One region of the Massilia sp. 9096 genome, then DNA from elsewhere that is predicted to be linked to it. Evidence: predicted binding sites of a transcription regulator. Region 1 holds the regulator's gene; the other holds the start of a gene.
What was found. Region 1 encodes LexA, which represses DNA repair genes until DNA is damaged. Its sites were predicted from a motif close to ACTGTATNNNNATACAGT; they were not measured.
Positions count from the first base shown of each region.

Region 2: a site for LexA is predicted at 5,491-5,508, ahead of recA (recombinase RecA). Genes of this name have one in related genera too.

Region 1 is NZ_JQNN01000001.1:2,823,478-2,831,377, reverse strand. It holds gene folC (bifunctional tetrahydrofolate synthase/dihydrofolate synthase) at 1-142, shown strand, start outside; gene FA90_RS12095 (SPOR domain-containing protein) at 158-1,132, shown strand; gene FA90_RS12090 (CvpA family protein) at 1,163-1,651, shown strand; gene purF (amidophosphoribosyltransferase) at 1,804-3,327, shown strand; gene FA90_RS12080 (cystathionine gamma-synthase family protein) at 3,371-4,612, shown strand; gene FA90_RS12075 (hypothetical protein) at 4,626-5,375, opposite strand; gene FA90_RS12070 (sel1 repeat family protein) at 5,549-6,274, shown strand; gene lexA (transcriptional repressor LexA) at 6,399-7,046, opposite strand; gene rpsF (30S ribosomal protein S6) at 7,291-7,674, shown strand; gene priB (primosomal replication protein N) at 7,711-7,900, shown strand, end outside.
Region 2 is NZ_JQNN01000001.1:3,836,054-3,843,953, reverse strand. It holds gene FA90_RS16570 (ClcB-like voltage-gated chloride channel protein) at 1-560, opposite strand, end outside; gene FA90_RS16565 (sodium:solute symporter family protein) at 607-2,697, opposite strand; gene FA90_RS16560 (sodium/substrate symporter small subunit) at 2,694-3,026, opposite strand; gene FA90_RS16555 (sensor histidine kinase) at 3,016-4,569, opposite strand; gene FA90_RS27340 (response regulator transcription factor) at 4,566-5,288, opposite strand; gene recA (recombinase RecA) at 5,572-6,663, shown strand; gene recX (recombination regulator RecX) at 6,680-7,141, shown strand; gene FA90_RS16535 (DUF2889 domain-containing protein) at 7,397-7,900, shown strand, end outside.

The DNA of each region.
Region 1 (7,900 bases):
CTCGGTGAAAACCTTCCTTGATCCTGCGGCGGCGTTCGCGGATGCCATGAGCCGTGCTGGGCAGGATGATAGAATAGTCGTCTTTGGCTCTTTCTATACCGTTGCCGGCGTCATGGCAGCCCGCAAATCCTCCTTACACTGATTGACCTGAAATCGCATGGGCTTGTTCTCCAATAAAAACAAGCGAGACCGCGCCGCCCAAGACAGCGGCCGTTTCTACAGCAAGGACGACGACGCCGCGATCGGCGAACGCGCACGCGCCAAGCGCGCCTCGAGCGCCGGCGCAACCGCGGGCGGCGGCGCCACCCGCCGTCCGGGCAACGACCCTATGCTGCCCGAGAAGAAGCGTGCGCGGCGCCGCCTGGTCGGCGCGATCGCGCTGGCGCTGGCGGCGGCGATCGGCCTGCCGATGCTGCTCGACTCCCAGCCCAAGCAGCTGGCCGGCGACATCGCGATCCAGATCCCGGCCAAGGACAAGGCGGCGCCGCTGCCGGTGCCGGCCGCGCCGGCGGATGACGATGCCGCAGCCGCCAAGGCCCCGGCCGCGTCCGACACCGCGGCCAAGCCGGCCGCGCCTGCGCCGGCTACGTCCGCCAGCACCCGCCCCAAGACCGTGGCCGCCGCCGACAGCGTCGACCAGGGCGAGGAAGTGATCGACGCGCCGCCGCCGCTGCCGAAGGCGCCCAAGCCCGAGGCGCGCAAGCCGGAACCGAAATCCGAGCCGAAACCCGAACCGAAGCCGGAGCACAAGGCGCCCAAGCCCGAACACAAGGAAGCCAAGGCCGACAAGCCGGAACACAAGCCGGAGCCCAAGCCGGAACCGGTCAAGCCCAGACTCGAGGACAAGCCGGCCAAGGCGCACGAGGATGCGCGCGCGCTCGCGATCCTGGAAGGCAAGGGCGCCGCCAAGGCCGACGCGGAAGGCGCGGCCGCGGCGCCGAAAGCGATGGTGCAGGTCGCCGCGATGTCGAGCGAGGAAAAGGCCGCCGAGGTGCAGGCCAAGCTGCGCGCGGCCGGCATCAGCTCGACCACGGAAAAGTCGGCCAACGGCCTGGTGCGCGTGAAGATCGGTCCGTACACCAGGGACGAGGCCGAGAAGGCGCGCGCCAAGGTCGCCAGGCTCGGCCTCTGACTCCAACCGTAACGCGCGCCGCCATCCACTGTGACGATCTTCGACTACGTCGTCCTGTTCATCCTGATCTCGTCGGTCATCATCAGTACCCTGCGTGGACTGGTCAAGGAAATCCTGTCGCTGGCCGGCTGGGTGGTGGCCTTCGTGGTCGCGAACGCCTTCGGCGCGAAACTGGCGCCCATGCTACCATCCGTCGTTCCCGGTGAAGCGGTGCGGCTGATGCTTGCCTTCGTTGCGCTATTCCTCGGCACGCGTGTGCTGATGGGCCTGTTGGCCCTGGCGATCGGCGCGCTGATCGAGGCGTCCGGCCTGAGCCTGGCGGACCGTGGCCTGGGTGGCTTGTTCGGACTCGGCCGGGGCATTGTAATCGTGCTGGCCGGCGTCATATTGTGCGGGATGACCTCCATCCCCCAGCAGGATTTCTGGAAAAATGCGCTGCTGTCGCCGATTGCGGAAACCGGCGCGCGCACCGTAAAACCTTTCCTACCAGCTGCCTTAGCGCAGCACGTTCAGTTCTGATGGGAACCTCGCAAACCTGCTGCGCTTTGCATTTTCGTTATGCGATGCTCGCTGTACCGAATGTACAGCCGTGCTTCTCGAACGAAACTGCGGCCGCTCGCTACGGTTTTCGAGGTCCCCGAAATTTAGTTGTAAGTTCTTAGGAGCGCACTATGTGTGGCATCGTCGGCGTCGTCTCGCAAGCCCCCGTCAACCAGTTGCTGTATGACGCATTGCTGCTGCTGCAGCACCGCGGCCAGGACGCGGCCGGTATCGCAACCAACCACAGCAGCATGTTCTCGATGTACAAGGCCAATGGCCTGGTGCGCGACGTGTTCCGCACACGTAACATGCGCTCGCTGATGGGCAATTCCGGCATCGGTCACTGCCGCTATCCGACCGCCGGCTCGTCCAGCGAAGAGGAAGCGCAGCCGTTCTACGTCAACGCGCCGTTCGGGATCACGCTGGCGCACAACGGCAACCTGACCAACCAGGCCCAGCTGAAAGAAGAGCTGTTCCGCATCGACCGCCGCCACGTCAACACCGGTTCCGACTCGGAAGTGCTGCTCAACGTGCTGGCCCACGAGATCCAGCAGGCCGCCGACGGCTACTCGCTGTCGCCGGAAGCCGTGTTCAAGGCCATGTCGGTGGTGCACCGCCGTATCCGCGGCGCCTACGCCGTGATCGCCCAGATCGCCGGCCACGGCCTGCTGGCCTTCCGCGACCCGTACGGCATCCGTCCGCTGTGCATCGGCGTGAACGAAACCGAGCACGGTCCGGAATACCTGGTGGCGAGCGAATCGGTGGCGCTGGAAGGCCTGGGTTTCCGCTACATGCGCGACATCGCGCCGGGCGAAGCCGTATGGATCGCCGACGACGGTCGCATGCACAGCCAGCAGTGCGCCGAGAAATCGTCGCTGAACCCGTGCGCCTTCGAATACGTGTACCTGGCGCGCCCCGATTCCGTGATCGACGGCGCCTCGGTGTACGCGACCCGCCTGCGCATGGGCGAATACCTGGCCGACAAGATCCGCAAGGAGATCCCGGTCGAGGAAATCGACGTCGTGATGCCGATCCCGGATTCCTCGCGCCCGGCCGCGATCCAGCTGGCGCTGAAACTGGGCGTCGAGTACCGCGAAGGCTTCATCAAGAACCGCTACGTCGGCCGCACCTTCATCATGCCGGGCCAGGCGATGCGCAAGAAGTCGGTGCGCCAGAAGCTCAACGCGATCGCCGCCGAGTTCAAGGACAAGAACGTGCTGCTGGTCGACGACTCGATCGTGCGTGGCACCACCAGCCGCGAGATCGTGCAGATGGCGCGCGAAGCCGGCGCCCGCAAGGTGTTCTTCGCCTCGGCTGCGCCGCCGGTGCTGTACCCGAACGTGTACGGCATCGACATGCCGACGCGCGACGAGCTGATCGCCCACGGCCGCACGGTCGAGGAAGTGTGCAAGGAAATCACCGCCGACCGCCTGGTCTACCAGGACCTGGATGCGCTGCGCAAGTCGATCATGGACGTCAATCCGGAAATCACCAACGTGGAAGCGTCGTGCTTCGACGGCGTCTACGTGACCGGCGACGTGACGGCGGAATACCTGGATGCGCTGGAGAGCCACCGCCACAAGAGCAGCGGCAAGTCGTCCGACGACATCGTGCGTACTCAGCTGAACCTCAACCCGGCGGTGCCGGCAGAGTGATCCGACGGGCGCCGCGTGCGCCCGTTTTTTCGATGTCTAGACCATGAACGACAAGACTGAATACGGTTTCACCACCACCATCCTGCACAACGATCGCCGCAAGCCGATCGAGCATAACTCGCTGCACAAGCCGATCCACACTTCGGTCGCGTTCGGCTACACCGACGCGCGCCAGCTGGCTTCGGTATTCCAGGGCAAGGAGCCGGGCTTTCGCTACGGGCGCCAGGGCAACCCGACCGTCTCCGCACTCGAAGAGAAAGTGACGAAGATGGAAGACGGCGTCGCCACGCTGTGCTTCGGCACCGGCATGGCGGCGATCGGCGCGCTGGCCCAGGCGCTGCTCAAGGATGGCGACCACGTGGTGTCGTCGTCCTTTTTGTTCGGTAACACCAACAGCCTGTGGAACACCGTGGCGGCGCAGGGCACCGAGGTGTCGTTCGTCGATGCGACCGATGTCGCCAACGTCGAAGCCGCGCTGCAGCCGAACACGCGCCTGGTCTTTGTCGAGACCATCGCCAACCCGCGCACTCAAATTGCCGATCTGGAGCGTATCGGCGCGTTGTGCCGCCAGAAGGGCATCCTGTACGTGGTCGACAACACCATGACCACCCCCTATCTGTTCCGTCCGAAGGCGGTCGGCGCCGGCCTCGTCGTCAATTCGCTGACCAAGTCGATCGGCGGGCACGGCATGGCGCTGGGCGGCGCGCTGACCGACACCGGCGTGTTCGACTGGAGCGCCTACCCGAACATCGCGCCGAACTTCCGCAAGCTGGCGCCGAATGCCCAGGGCATGGCCCAGTTGCGCGCCAAGTCGCTGCGCGATTTCGGCGCCAGTCTGGCGCCGGAAGCCGCGCACCATATCGCGGTCGGCGCGGAGACGCTGGCGCTGCGCATGGAGCGCACCTGCGCCAACGCGCTCGCGCTCGCGCGCATGCTCGAGGCCGACGAACGCGTCGCCGCGGTCTACTACCCTGGCCTGGAATCGCACCCGCAGCACGCACTGGCCAGCAGCCAGTTCCGCGCCTACGGCTCGCTGTTCTCGTTCGAGCTCAAGGAGGGGATCGATTGCTTCGACTACCTGAACCGCCTGAAGGTGGCGATCCCGGCCAGTAACCTCGGCGACACGCGCACGCTGGTGATTCCGGTCGCGCACACGATCTTCTTCGAGATGGGGCCGGAGCGCCGCGCCAGCATGGGCATCGCCGAATCCCTGATCAGGGTGTCGGTCGGCATCGAAGACCCGGCCGACCTGCTGGCCGACTTCGGCGGCGCGCTGGCGGGCTGAGCCAGCGGCGCGGTCAGTCGACGCTGTAGGATTCGAGTTCCTGCGTCGTGCGATGCTGCACGACGCCCGTCGGCGTGTATTCCTCGGCGATGACCTTGACCTCGCGCTTGACCTCGGGAACATACCAGGTCAGCCGGTACATGCGTCCGCCGACCGGGTCGGGCGTGCGCCCGCCCTGGGCGTTGACCAGCGTCGACTGGCCCGCCGGGCTGACGGTGGTCGTGCTGCTGGTGTGGGGTCCGACCGGTTCGAATTCCCTGAACCAGTTGCCTTCCGTTTCGATCTTCAGCGCCTTGAAGGACCCTGCGGGTACCTTCACCTCTTCCCAACCCAGCACCGTGAAATGCAACTTGTTGCGCAGCGTCTTGACGCCCGGTGCTGGATGCGGGTCGGTTGCGTCCGTGTCCCAGCTCAAACCCGGCTTGAGCGGATACAGGTAAGGGCGGCCGACGATCTTTTCCGCGCCGTCGCGTATCTGCGACCTGCTCCAGTCCAGGTTGATGTCGGCTTCACGCGGCGGCAAGTTGCTGTCGACCGGTTTGGTGGCCTGGATGAAGGAATGAGAGCCGACGCGGGTCACCCAGGCATCGACTTCGCGGCTCGACGAGGTCAGCGTGCCGTTCTTGAGCTCTTCGACCTTGGACAGGAAGCGCCACTTGTCGCCTTCCTTGATGGCGGGGCGCTCGGCGGTCTGGGCATGCGCCACGGCGCTTACCGCACAGGCGATAAGGACGGCGCTCACAAAGCGGGAAGGGTTCATCATTGCCTCATCAATAACGATCAAGCAAGTATAGAGTCGCAAAGCGAAGGCGTGTGTACCGTATTGTTTCCGGATGCATAAGTTGACGTCCGATAAATACTGACGGCACCATTGCTGGCGCGTAAGATAGCCGCACACTCGCATTTCCTTGAATTATGCTCAAACGCAAAACCGCCATGAAGACAGTCCTGTTGTGCGCCGCGCTCCTGCTGTGCGGCACTGCCTCGGCCGACGAGTTGTCCGACGCCGACGCCCTGTTCGCCAAGAAGGCTTATCCCGAAGCGTTGCAGAAGTACACCAAACTGGCCAACGCCGGCAACGTGATGGCCCAGCAGCACTTGGGCGAGATGTATTTTTACGGCGAAGCCGGCGCGGTCGACGCCGACAAGGCGGCGCTGTGGTGGGGCAAGGCGGCGGCGAAGGGCAACAAGGTGGCGATCGCCTCGCTCGACATGATGAAAAAGCGCGGCGAGCATCGCGCCGACATCGACTACTGGCTCACGCAATACGACGGCGCCGACCTGAGCGGCGGCGCTTACCGCTGCCCGGCGCCGCGCTTTCCCTCGGTGTCGAAGGTGAACGAAGACATCGAGCGCTACAGCGCCAAGATGAAGGATTGGGAAGCCTGCCACAACCGCGCGGTCGTCCACCTCAACGAATCCCTGCCGCTGACCAAACTGATTCCCAAGGATATCGCGCCGCTGCTGACCAAGGAAGAAACCGAGCGCGCCGAGGCGCACCTGAAGGACGTCGGCGAGCGCGCTGCCGAGGACATCAAGGTCGCCGGCAACATGGTGCTGGCCGATTACAATGCCTGGCGCATTGCGACCGAGAGCTGGGTCAAGGAACACAACGACATCGTCAACAGCGCACCGCCGCCCGACGTCGACGCCAAGCGTTGATCGCGCTGCGCTGTGCCCTGCAAACCACAACGGCCCGCGGTTAGCGGGCCGTTGTCGTTGTACGCGTTATAACTATGCGTCATACGCCGGCATGGGGCCGGCGCGGCTGCGGCCTGAATACCGCTCAGTGCCAGGAGCGCAGCAGGCCGACCGCCAGGCCCTCGAGCGCAAACTCGTCGGTTTGCGGATTGACGGTGATGATGGAGAACTCCGGATTTTCCGGCAGCAGCTCGATGGTCGCACCGGTCTTGCGGTAGCGCTTGACGGTGACTTCTTCGCCGATGCGCGCGACGACGATCTGGCCGTTCTTGGCCGAATCGACCTTCTTGACGGCGAGGAAATCGCCATCGCAGATGCCGGCGTCGCGCATCGACCAGCCCTTGACCTTCAGCAGGAAGTCGGGCTTGCTCGAGAACATGGCCGGGTCGACCGAATAATTGGCCTCGACGTGTTCCTGGGCCAGGATCGGCGAACCTGCGGCCACGCGGCCGACCAGGGGCAGGGACATCAGGTGCGGCGGCGGCATCATGGGCAGCGGCGCCGGGGCGGCTTCGGCGGCCGGGCCGACCAGGCGGATACCGCGCGAGGTGCCCGGCGAAATCTCGATGGCGCCTTTGCGCGCCAGGGCTTGCAGGTGCTCCTCGGCGGCGTTGGCCGAGCGGAAGCCAAGTTCCTGCGCGATTTCGGCGCGGGTCGGCGGGAAGCCGGTGTTGTCGATGGCTTCCTTGATCAGGTTGAGAATCTGTTCTTGCCGTGCAGTGAGCTTCAGCATGGGGGTTTGCTTTCGTTGGATCTGGACAAGCTGTATTTTTGTACAGTATGGCGCGGCGCGCAAGGGGCAGCACGGGTTTTCGTGGTTTTTTTTGACCTAAAGACAAAAGGGCGTAATCGGGATGGCATATCCACAAAGCATTTGGGCCTTGACGTTTTTTGCGTTATAATGTCGGGCTTTCCCTTCCCACACTCGTCCTGACGCCGAGGTGGGCATCTGTTTAAACGTCCTCAAGGAGTGTTATATGCGTCATTATGAAATCGTGTTTATCGTCCACCCGGACCAAAGCGAGCAAGTTCCGGCGATGATCGAGCGCTACAAGACCACGGTCACCTCGCGCGGCGGCAACATCCACCGCGTCGAAGACTGGGGCCGCCGCCAGATGGCTTACCAGATCGACAATCTGCCGAAGGCACATTACATCTGCATGAACATCGAGTGCGACAACGAGACCCTGGTCGAGCTGGAAACCGCATTCAAATTCAATGATGCCGTGCTGCGTCACCTGACCGTCAAGACGAAGAAGGCCGAAACCGCCCCGTCGCCGATGATGAAGTCGGTCCAGCGCGAAGACGCCGCCAAGAGCCACCGCGCCGAGCAGGCAGCTGCTCCGGCCGCCAACGCTTAATTCTCGCTCATTTCGATTAGCGAGCGCGAAAGGGCAGTGAACGAGCTGTTGCTGGTCGCAAGCATCGCCGAACGCGATACCCTGCGCTACACCCCGGCCGGCATCCCCATCGTCAGCGGCACCCTGCAGCACGGGTCGCAGCAGATGGAAGCGGGATTGGAACGGTCGGTCGAGTTCGAGATCGCGGCGGTCGCCGCCGGAGAAATCTCCGGCCGGTTCGCCAGCG
Region 2 (7,900 bases), 1.0 Mb from region 1:
TCGGTGATGAAGAAGGCGCTGGCGATGGGCGCGTTGTAGGCCGAGGCGATGCCGGCCGCGGCGCCGCAGGCGGCCAGCAGGCGCAGCCGGGCCGCGTCGAAGCGCGCGGCGCGTCCGACCAGCGAGGCGCACAGCGCGGCCAGCTGCACCATCGGCCCTTCGCGGCCGATCGAGCCGCCCGAGGCGATCGTGCACATCGACGACACGCTGCGCAGCAGGGTCTGGCGGATCGGCACGCGGCCGTCGCCGACCGTGATCGCTTCCATGTAGTCGGGCGGTTTGGTCCCCGGCAGGCGCCGCGCCCACACCAGCACGGCGCCGGCCACCACGCCGCCCAGGCAGGGCATGGCGATGCGTACCGGCCAGGGCAGCGCGGCGGCCATGTCGACGAAGGAGCCGTCGTGCCCGACCAGCAGGCGCTGCAGCGTGGCCAGGCCGTCGCGGAAAGCGATCGTGGCCAGGGCGCCGGCCAGTCCGGCCAGTGCGGCCCACAGCAGCATCGCGTGCATGCCGGTCAGCCGGCGCAGGCGCTGGCGCGGGGTGGAAGTCGGGTCCTGCATGGGTGTGGTCGAGGTCAAAACCGCATCATCGCATGCGCGGCCGGATTCATGGCCCTTCCGGTGCGCGGATGTGCTCGACCAGCCCCTCGGCCGCGCGCGCGGGCGCGGGCGTGAGCAGGCTCACCGCCACCAGGATCGCCAGCCCGGCCGGCACACCGTACACGCCGGCCGAAATGGGCGCGATGTGGAACCAGGTGGCGTCCGCGTCGCCGCCCAGGATCGGATTGGTGTGCAGCATGTAGTACAGGCAGACCAGGAAGCCGCCGACCATGCCGGACACCGCGCCGTAATGATTCGCGCGCTTCCAGAACACCCCCGCGACCAGCGCCGGGAACAGGGTCGAACCGGCCAGCGAAAACGCCGCGCCGACCAGCGACAGGATGTCGGCCGGCTTTTGCGAGGCGACGTAGGCGGCAATGAAGGCCACCGCCAGCAGCAGCAGCTTGGAGATCGTCACGCGCTTCTGGGTCGAGGCGTGCGGATCGACGATCTTGTAGTAGATGTCGTGCGACAGCGCGTTCGAGATCGCCAGCAGCAGGCCGTCGGCGGTCGACAGCGCCGCCGCCAGGCCGCCGGCCGCGACCAGGCCGGAGATCACGTAGGGCAGGCCGCCGATTTCGGGCGTGGCCAGGGTCAGCACGTCGCCGTCGATCGCGATCTCGGCCAGCTGCACGATGCCGTCGCCGTTGATGTCGACGATGCTGATGAGCGGGTTCGCCTTGTCGACGCTGGCCCAGTACGAGACCCAGGTCGGCAGCGCGTCGAAGCGGGTGCCGACCAGCGCCGTGTAGATGTCGTACTTGGCCAGCACGGCCAGCGCCGGCATGGTCAGGTAGATAAGCAGGATGAAGAACAGCGTCCAGAACACCGACACGCGCGTCTCGTGCACCGAAGGCGTCGTGTAGGCGCGCATCAGGATGTGCGGCAGCGCGGCGGTGCCGAACATCAGGCAGAACACCAGAGCGAGAAAATTGTTGCGGCGGATATCGGACTCTTGCCGCGTCTTGCCGGGGAAGGGTTCGGCGTGCGGCTCCGGCGCCTGCGCGCGCGCGAGGGCGGCGGCGCGGTCCTCGAGCCACACGTGCGCGGCTTCGTCGGCGTTGCGCGGATAGGCGGCCAGGGCGCGTTCGGCGGCCCGCACCTCGCCCAGCGGCGCACTGCGGGCGCGCGCGGCGTCCAGCGTGCGCTGGGCCTCGACCTTGCCCTCCTGCCAGGAGCGCGGCAGGTGCGCCAGCCGGTCGGCATAGGCGTCGGCGCGCGCCTGGAAGCGCGCCCGGACGTCCAGCTCGCGCGGGTCCTGCGCCAATTGGGCTTCGCGCTTGGCCAGCTTGGGCAGTACCGAGCCGTAGGCGACCTGCGGCACCGGGTTGCCGGCGAACTTCATCGACAGCCAGACCGTCGGAATCAAAAAGGCGACCAGGATGATGATGTACTGCGCGACCTGCGTCCAGGTGATGGCGCGCATCCCGCCCAGGAACGAGCACACCAGGATCGACGCCAGGCCGAGGAAGATCCCGACCGAGAAGTCGACCCCGGTGAAGCGCGAGGCGATCAGCCCGACCGCGTAGATCTGCGCCACCACGTAGGTGAACGAGACGACGATGGTGGCGCTCACGGCCAGCGCGCGCACCGTGTTGCCGCGGTTCCCGGCGCCGCCGCCGTAGCGCGCCGCCAGGAAGTCCGGCACCGTGTATTGGGCGAATTTGCGCAGGTAGGGGGCGATCAGGAGCGCTACCAGGCAGTAGCCGCCGGTCCAGCCCATCACGTAGGCCAGCGCGTCGAAGCCGTGCAGGTACAGCGTGCCGGCCAGGCTGATGAAGCTGGCCGCCGAGATCCAGTCGGCGGCGGTCGCCATGCCGTTGAACAGCGCCGGCACGCGCCGCCCGGCCACGTAATATTCGGACACGTTCGAGGTGCGGCTGACCACGCCGATCGCCGCGTACAGGAAGATCGTCGCGAACATGTACAGGTAGCCGATCCACTGGCGCGGCATGCCTTCGTTTTCCAGGATCGCGAGCGAGGCCAGGAACATGCCGAAGCAGGCCGTGTACCACAGGTAGTAGCGCGACAGGCGGCGGAAATAGCTGCGCGTCTTTTCCGGCGTCGGCGCGGCCGGCTTGGGCGCGCCGGCGTTCACGCGATCTCCCCGAGCTGGCGCGCAAAGGCGCGGTCGAGCAGGCGCATGCGCCAGGCGTACACGCCGATGATCGCCAGGTAGATCAGGGACGCGCCCTGGGCCGCGAGATAAAACGACAGCGGCCAGCCGAACACCGACAGGTGGGCCAGATCGCGGGCGAAGAACACGGTACAGAAGCCGGTCGCCAGCCACAGCGCCAGCAGCAGGGCGGTCAGGCGCCGCGTGCGCGCCCAGTGCGCCGTACGGGCGGCGAGCAGGCGTGCGCGCTGCCGGTCCGGGTCGCGGTCGTGGTCGTGGGAAGCGGGCGCGGTCGGCGATTCAGTCGGCATCGGGGGCGTGCGTGTCGGGTGGCGGGAAGGTCAGCCGGAACAGGCTGCCGGGGAATTTCTTGTTCGTGCTGCGCGGGTTGTTGAAGATCTGGATCTCGGCGCCGTGCTGCTGGGCGATCTCGCGCACGATGGCGAGACCCAGGCCGGAACCCGGCGCGCTCGAGCCGAGGATGCGGTAGAAGCGCTCGAACACGCGTGGGCGCTCGCTGGGCGCGATGCCGGGACCGGTGTCCTCGACTTCGAGCAGCGCCTGGCCGGCGTCGCTGCGCACGCGTACCGTCACGCTGCCACCGGGCGGCGTGTAGCGCAGCGCGTTGTCGATCAGGTTCGACAGCAGTTCGCGCAGCATCATCGGGTTGCCGGCGATGGCCAGATACCCGTCCGGGGCGCCGTCGTCGGGGGCCTCGTAGCCGAGGTCGATCTCGTGCGCGAACGACGCCTGCACCCAGTCCTGCACCACGGCGCGCGCCAGCAGCGACAGGTCGAGCGGTTCGAGCGCCAGCCCGGCATGCGGCGTGTTTTCCGCGCGCGCCAGCGCCAGCAGCTGGTTGACCAGGCGCGTGGCCGATTCCGAGCTTTTGGCCAGCTGCTCGAGCGAGCGGTGGATCTCGTCGGGGTCGACCTGGCGCAGCGCGAGTTCGGACTGCATGCGCATGCCGGCCAGCGGCGTCTTCATCTGGTGCGCGGCATCGGCGATGAAGCGCTTCTGGGCGTCGATCGTATGCGTCAGGCGCGCCAGCATGTCGTTGAGCGAGCCGACCAGCGGCGAGATCTCTTCCGGCACCTGGCGCGAATCGATCGGCGACAGGTCGTCGGGCGGGCGCGCGCGGATGCGCTCCTGCAGCTGGGCCAGCGGCGACAGCCCGCGCGAGAGGGCGAACCAGACCAGCGCCAGGATCACCGGCAGGATGATGAACTGGGGCAGGATCACGCCCTTGATGATCTCGTTGGCCAATTGAGCGCGCTTGTCCAGCGTCTCGGCCACCTGGACCAGCGCCAGCGGCGGCTCGATTTTCGGGTCGAGCAGCGGCGCCAGGTTGACCCAGGCATAGGCCACGCGCACCGGGGCGCCGTGCAGGTTCTCGTTGCGAAAGTGCACGCGGCCGCTGCGCTCGGCGTCGTCGCTGGAGGGCAGCGGCAGGTCGCGGTCGCCGTCGACGATGGCGCCGTCGGGCGCGCTGACCTGGAAATAGACGCTGTCGACGTCGTCGGCGCGCAGGAAGTCGCGCGCGCTGCCGGGCAGGCGCGTCACCACGCGGCCGTCGACCTGCTTGACCTGCTGGGCCAGCACGGTGACGCTGTCTTCCAGGGCGTGATCGAAAGGCTGGTTGGCGATCGACTTGGCGACCAGGTAGGTGATCGCAATGCTCATCGGCCACAGCAGCAGCAGCGGGGCCAGCATCCAGTCGAGGATTTCGCCGAACAGCGAATGCTGGATGCTTTCCTCGGGTTCGGGCAGGGGCGGCACGTACGATGGCGCCGGCGGCCGTTCCTGCTGTTGCCAGGACCGTCGCTCGAGCTTGGCGCCCGCGCTGCGCTTCACTTGCCGCCGTGGGCGCTGCCCGGGAGCGCGTCGATGCCTTTGCGCGTCCCGTCGGTGTAGCGCTCGAGGCAGTAGCCGAGTCCGCGCACTGTGGCGATGCGGATGCCGCCGGTCTCGATTTTCTTGCGCAGGCGGTGCACGTAGACTTCGATCGCGTTGTTCGAGACTTCCTCGCCCCATTCGCACAGGTGGTCGACCAGCTGCTCCTTGGACACCAGGCGGCCGGTGCGCGCCAGCAGGATCTCGAGCAGGCCGAGTTCGCGCGCCGACAGGTCGACCATCTCGTCGTTGATGTGGGCGCTGCGCCCGACCTGGTCGTACACCAGCGGGCCGTGGCGGATCACGCTCGAGCCGCCGCCCTGGCCGCGCCTGGTCAGGGCACGCACGCGCGCTTCCAGCTCGGACAGCGCGAACGGCTTGGCCATGTAGTCGTCGGCGCCAGCGTCCAGGCCGCCGACGCGCTGTTCGATGGAGTCGGCGGCGGTCAGGATCAGCACCGGCAGCAGCGAGCCGCGCGCGCGCAGGCGCTTGAGCACATCCAGGCCGGGCAGCTTGGGCAGGCCGAGGTCGAGGATCAGGAGATCGAACTCCTGGGTGGAGAGGGCGGTATCGGCATCCTGGCCGTTCTTGACGCAGTCGATCGCATAGCCGGACTGGCGCAGCGAACGGGTCAGGCCGTCGGCCAACACGCTGTCATCTTCGGCAAGTAGAATACGCATCGCTCATGGCTCCCAGGGTTTGTCGTTGCAGGCCGTTTTGCGCATATTGTGTTTGATAATCCGCAACAAGGAAACCTTTAAAACGCGGCCGCAGTCTCTATATAGTGCGAGCGCCCGGACAGAGCGTCTGACGCGTCAGCTCGGTGGTAGTTCCGACAAGGCGGTTTGGTCGCAGGAACGGTAAATATCGCTTGCCAAAACCACTGGGATTTTATACAGTACTCCCTATTGAAAACGCGCGAGCGCCCCTCATCTTGGTTCACTCTAGGACAGAAAGAAAGTTATGGACGACAAAAAATCCGCAGTAAATGCAGCTGAGAAGGGCAAGGCACTGGCTGCCGCCCTCGCGCAGATCGAAAAGCAATTCGGCAAAGGCTCGGTCATGCGTATGGATGCCAATACGCCGGTCGAGGAAGTGCAAACCGTGTCCACCGGCTCGCTGGGCCTGGACATCGCGCTGGGCGTCGGCGGCCTGCCGCGCGGTCGTATCGTCGAGATCTACGGTCCGGAATCGTCGGGTAAAACCACGCTGACCCTGCAAACCATCGCCCAGATGCAAAAGCTGGGTGGCACCTGCGCCTTCATCGACGCTGAGCATGCGCTCGACGTGGGCTATGCGCAAAAGCTGGGCATCAAGCTGGACGAGCTGCTGATCTCGCAGCCGGACACCGGTGAGCAGGCGCTGGAAATCACCGACGCGCTGGTGCGCTCGGGCAGCGTCGACTTGGTGGTCATCGACTCGGTGGCGGCACTGACCCCGCGCGCCGAAATCGAAGGCGACATGGGCGACTCCCTGCCGGGCCTGCAAGCCCGCCTGATGTCGCAAGCGCTGCGCAAGCTGACCGGCTCGATCAACCGTACGAACACCCTGGTGATCTTCATCAACCAGATCCGTATGAAGATCGGCGTCATGTTCGGCAGCCCGGAAACCACGACCGGCGGTAACGCGCTGAAGTTCTACGCCTCCGTGCGCATGGACATCCGCCGTACCGGTTCGATCAAGTCCGGCGACGAGGTGATCGGTAACGAGACCAAGGTCAAGGTCGTCAAGAACAAGATCGCGCCGCCGTTCAAGGAAGCGCACTTCGACATCCTGTATGGCGAAGGCACGTCGCGCGAAGGCGAGATCATCGACCTGGGCGTGGACAACAAGATCGTCGAGAAGTCGGGTTCCTGGTACAGCTACGGCGGCGAGCGTATCGGTCAAGGCAAGGACAATGCACGTCAGTTCCTGAAGGACCGTCCGGCCCTGGCCCGCGAGATCGAGAACAAGGTCCGTGCCGCCCTGGGCGTGCGCGAACTGGCTCCGGTCGCTGCTGGTGACAATGGTGGCGCCGGCGCCGCCGCGGTGTCGGCTGTCGGCGACGACGAGTAATCGGTTCGTCAGCGTTTTGGTCAAGCAGGTTCTCAGTCTGAAAGCGCGCGCATTGAGATATCTCTCGATGCGCGAGCACAGCCGGCTCGAACTGGGACGCAAACTCGCGAAGTATGCGGAGGAGGGCGACGATGTCGACGCCCTCCTTGATTTTTTAGAAAAAAACAACTGGCTGTCGCAAGAACGCTTTGCCGAGTCCCTCGTGCATCGCCGCGCCGGCCGCTACGGCAACAGCCGTGTCATCGCCGAGCTGCAACAGCACGGTGTCAAAGGCGACGATCTCGCCGAACTCAAATCCGGACTGAAGGAAAGCGAAACTGCGCGCGCGAAGGACGTCTGGCGCCGCAAATTCGGCACGCCGCCGCAGGATGCGGCCGAGCGCAGCAAGCAGATGCGTTTCCTGGTGGCGCGCGGGTTTTCGAGCAGCGCCGTGCGCGCGGCGCTGCAAGGCGGCGTCGATGACGACGACGACTTCTGATCCGGTTTGATATTTCTCAGTCATATCACCGATATTTTCCGTCGTGATATGCGCGCTGACGTTGCAAGAACGTCTTTCCTTTTCTTCTCGAATACCCGGGTCGGCCAAGGCTTGGGTGCACTTGCCAGCGTGCTGTGCTAAACTTTGATGGTTTAAGCAGCGCCGCAAGAGCGGTTGTTGCCGTAGAAGCTGCGGCAACGTGCATCAGGCACAACGGCTGCAACTTTTTATTGCCGCATACCGGCATTGGTGTTTATGCCCCTGTCTTCACCCGCTTCGCGTAAGCTTAGGCACACGCGCGCCATCACAGTCGAAGCGTTCGCGCGCGACGATGGTCTGTGGGACCTCGATGCTTGCATCCGCGACATCAAGACGCATGACATCGTCCTCCCGTCGGGTCCCCGGCCGGGTGGATTGCCAGTGCACGACCTCAAGCTGCGCGTCACCATCGACCGCGACATGAATATCGTGGACGCCGAAGCCGCGTCCGATGCCGTACCCTATCCCGGTTACTGCGACACGGTCGCTCCTGCCTACAAGAAGCTGATCGGCTTGTCGCTGCTCAAACATTTCCGACTGCACCTCAAGGATCGCCTGTCCGGCGTCCTCGGCTGCACCCATTTGACGGAGTTGGCCCAGGTCCTGCCCACCGCGGCAATCCAGGCCTTTGCCGATGACGCCATGGACCACCGCTCGGCGAACGATCCCGCCGAGCGGCCCTATGAACTCGATCGCTGCCATGCCCTGCGCCTCGACGGC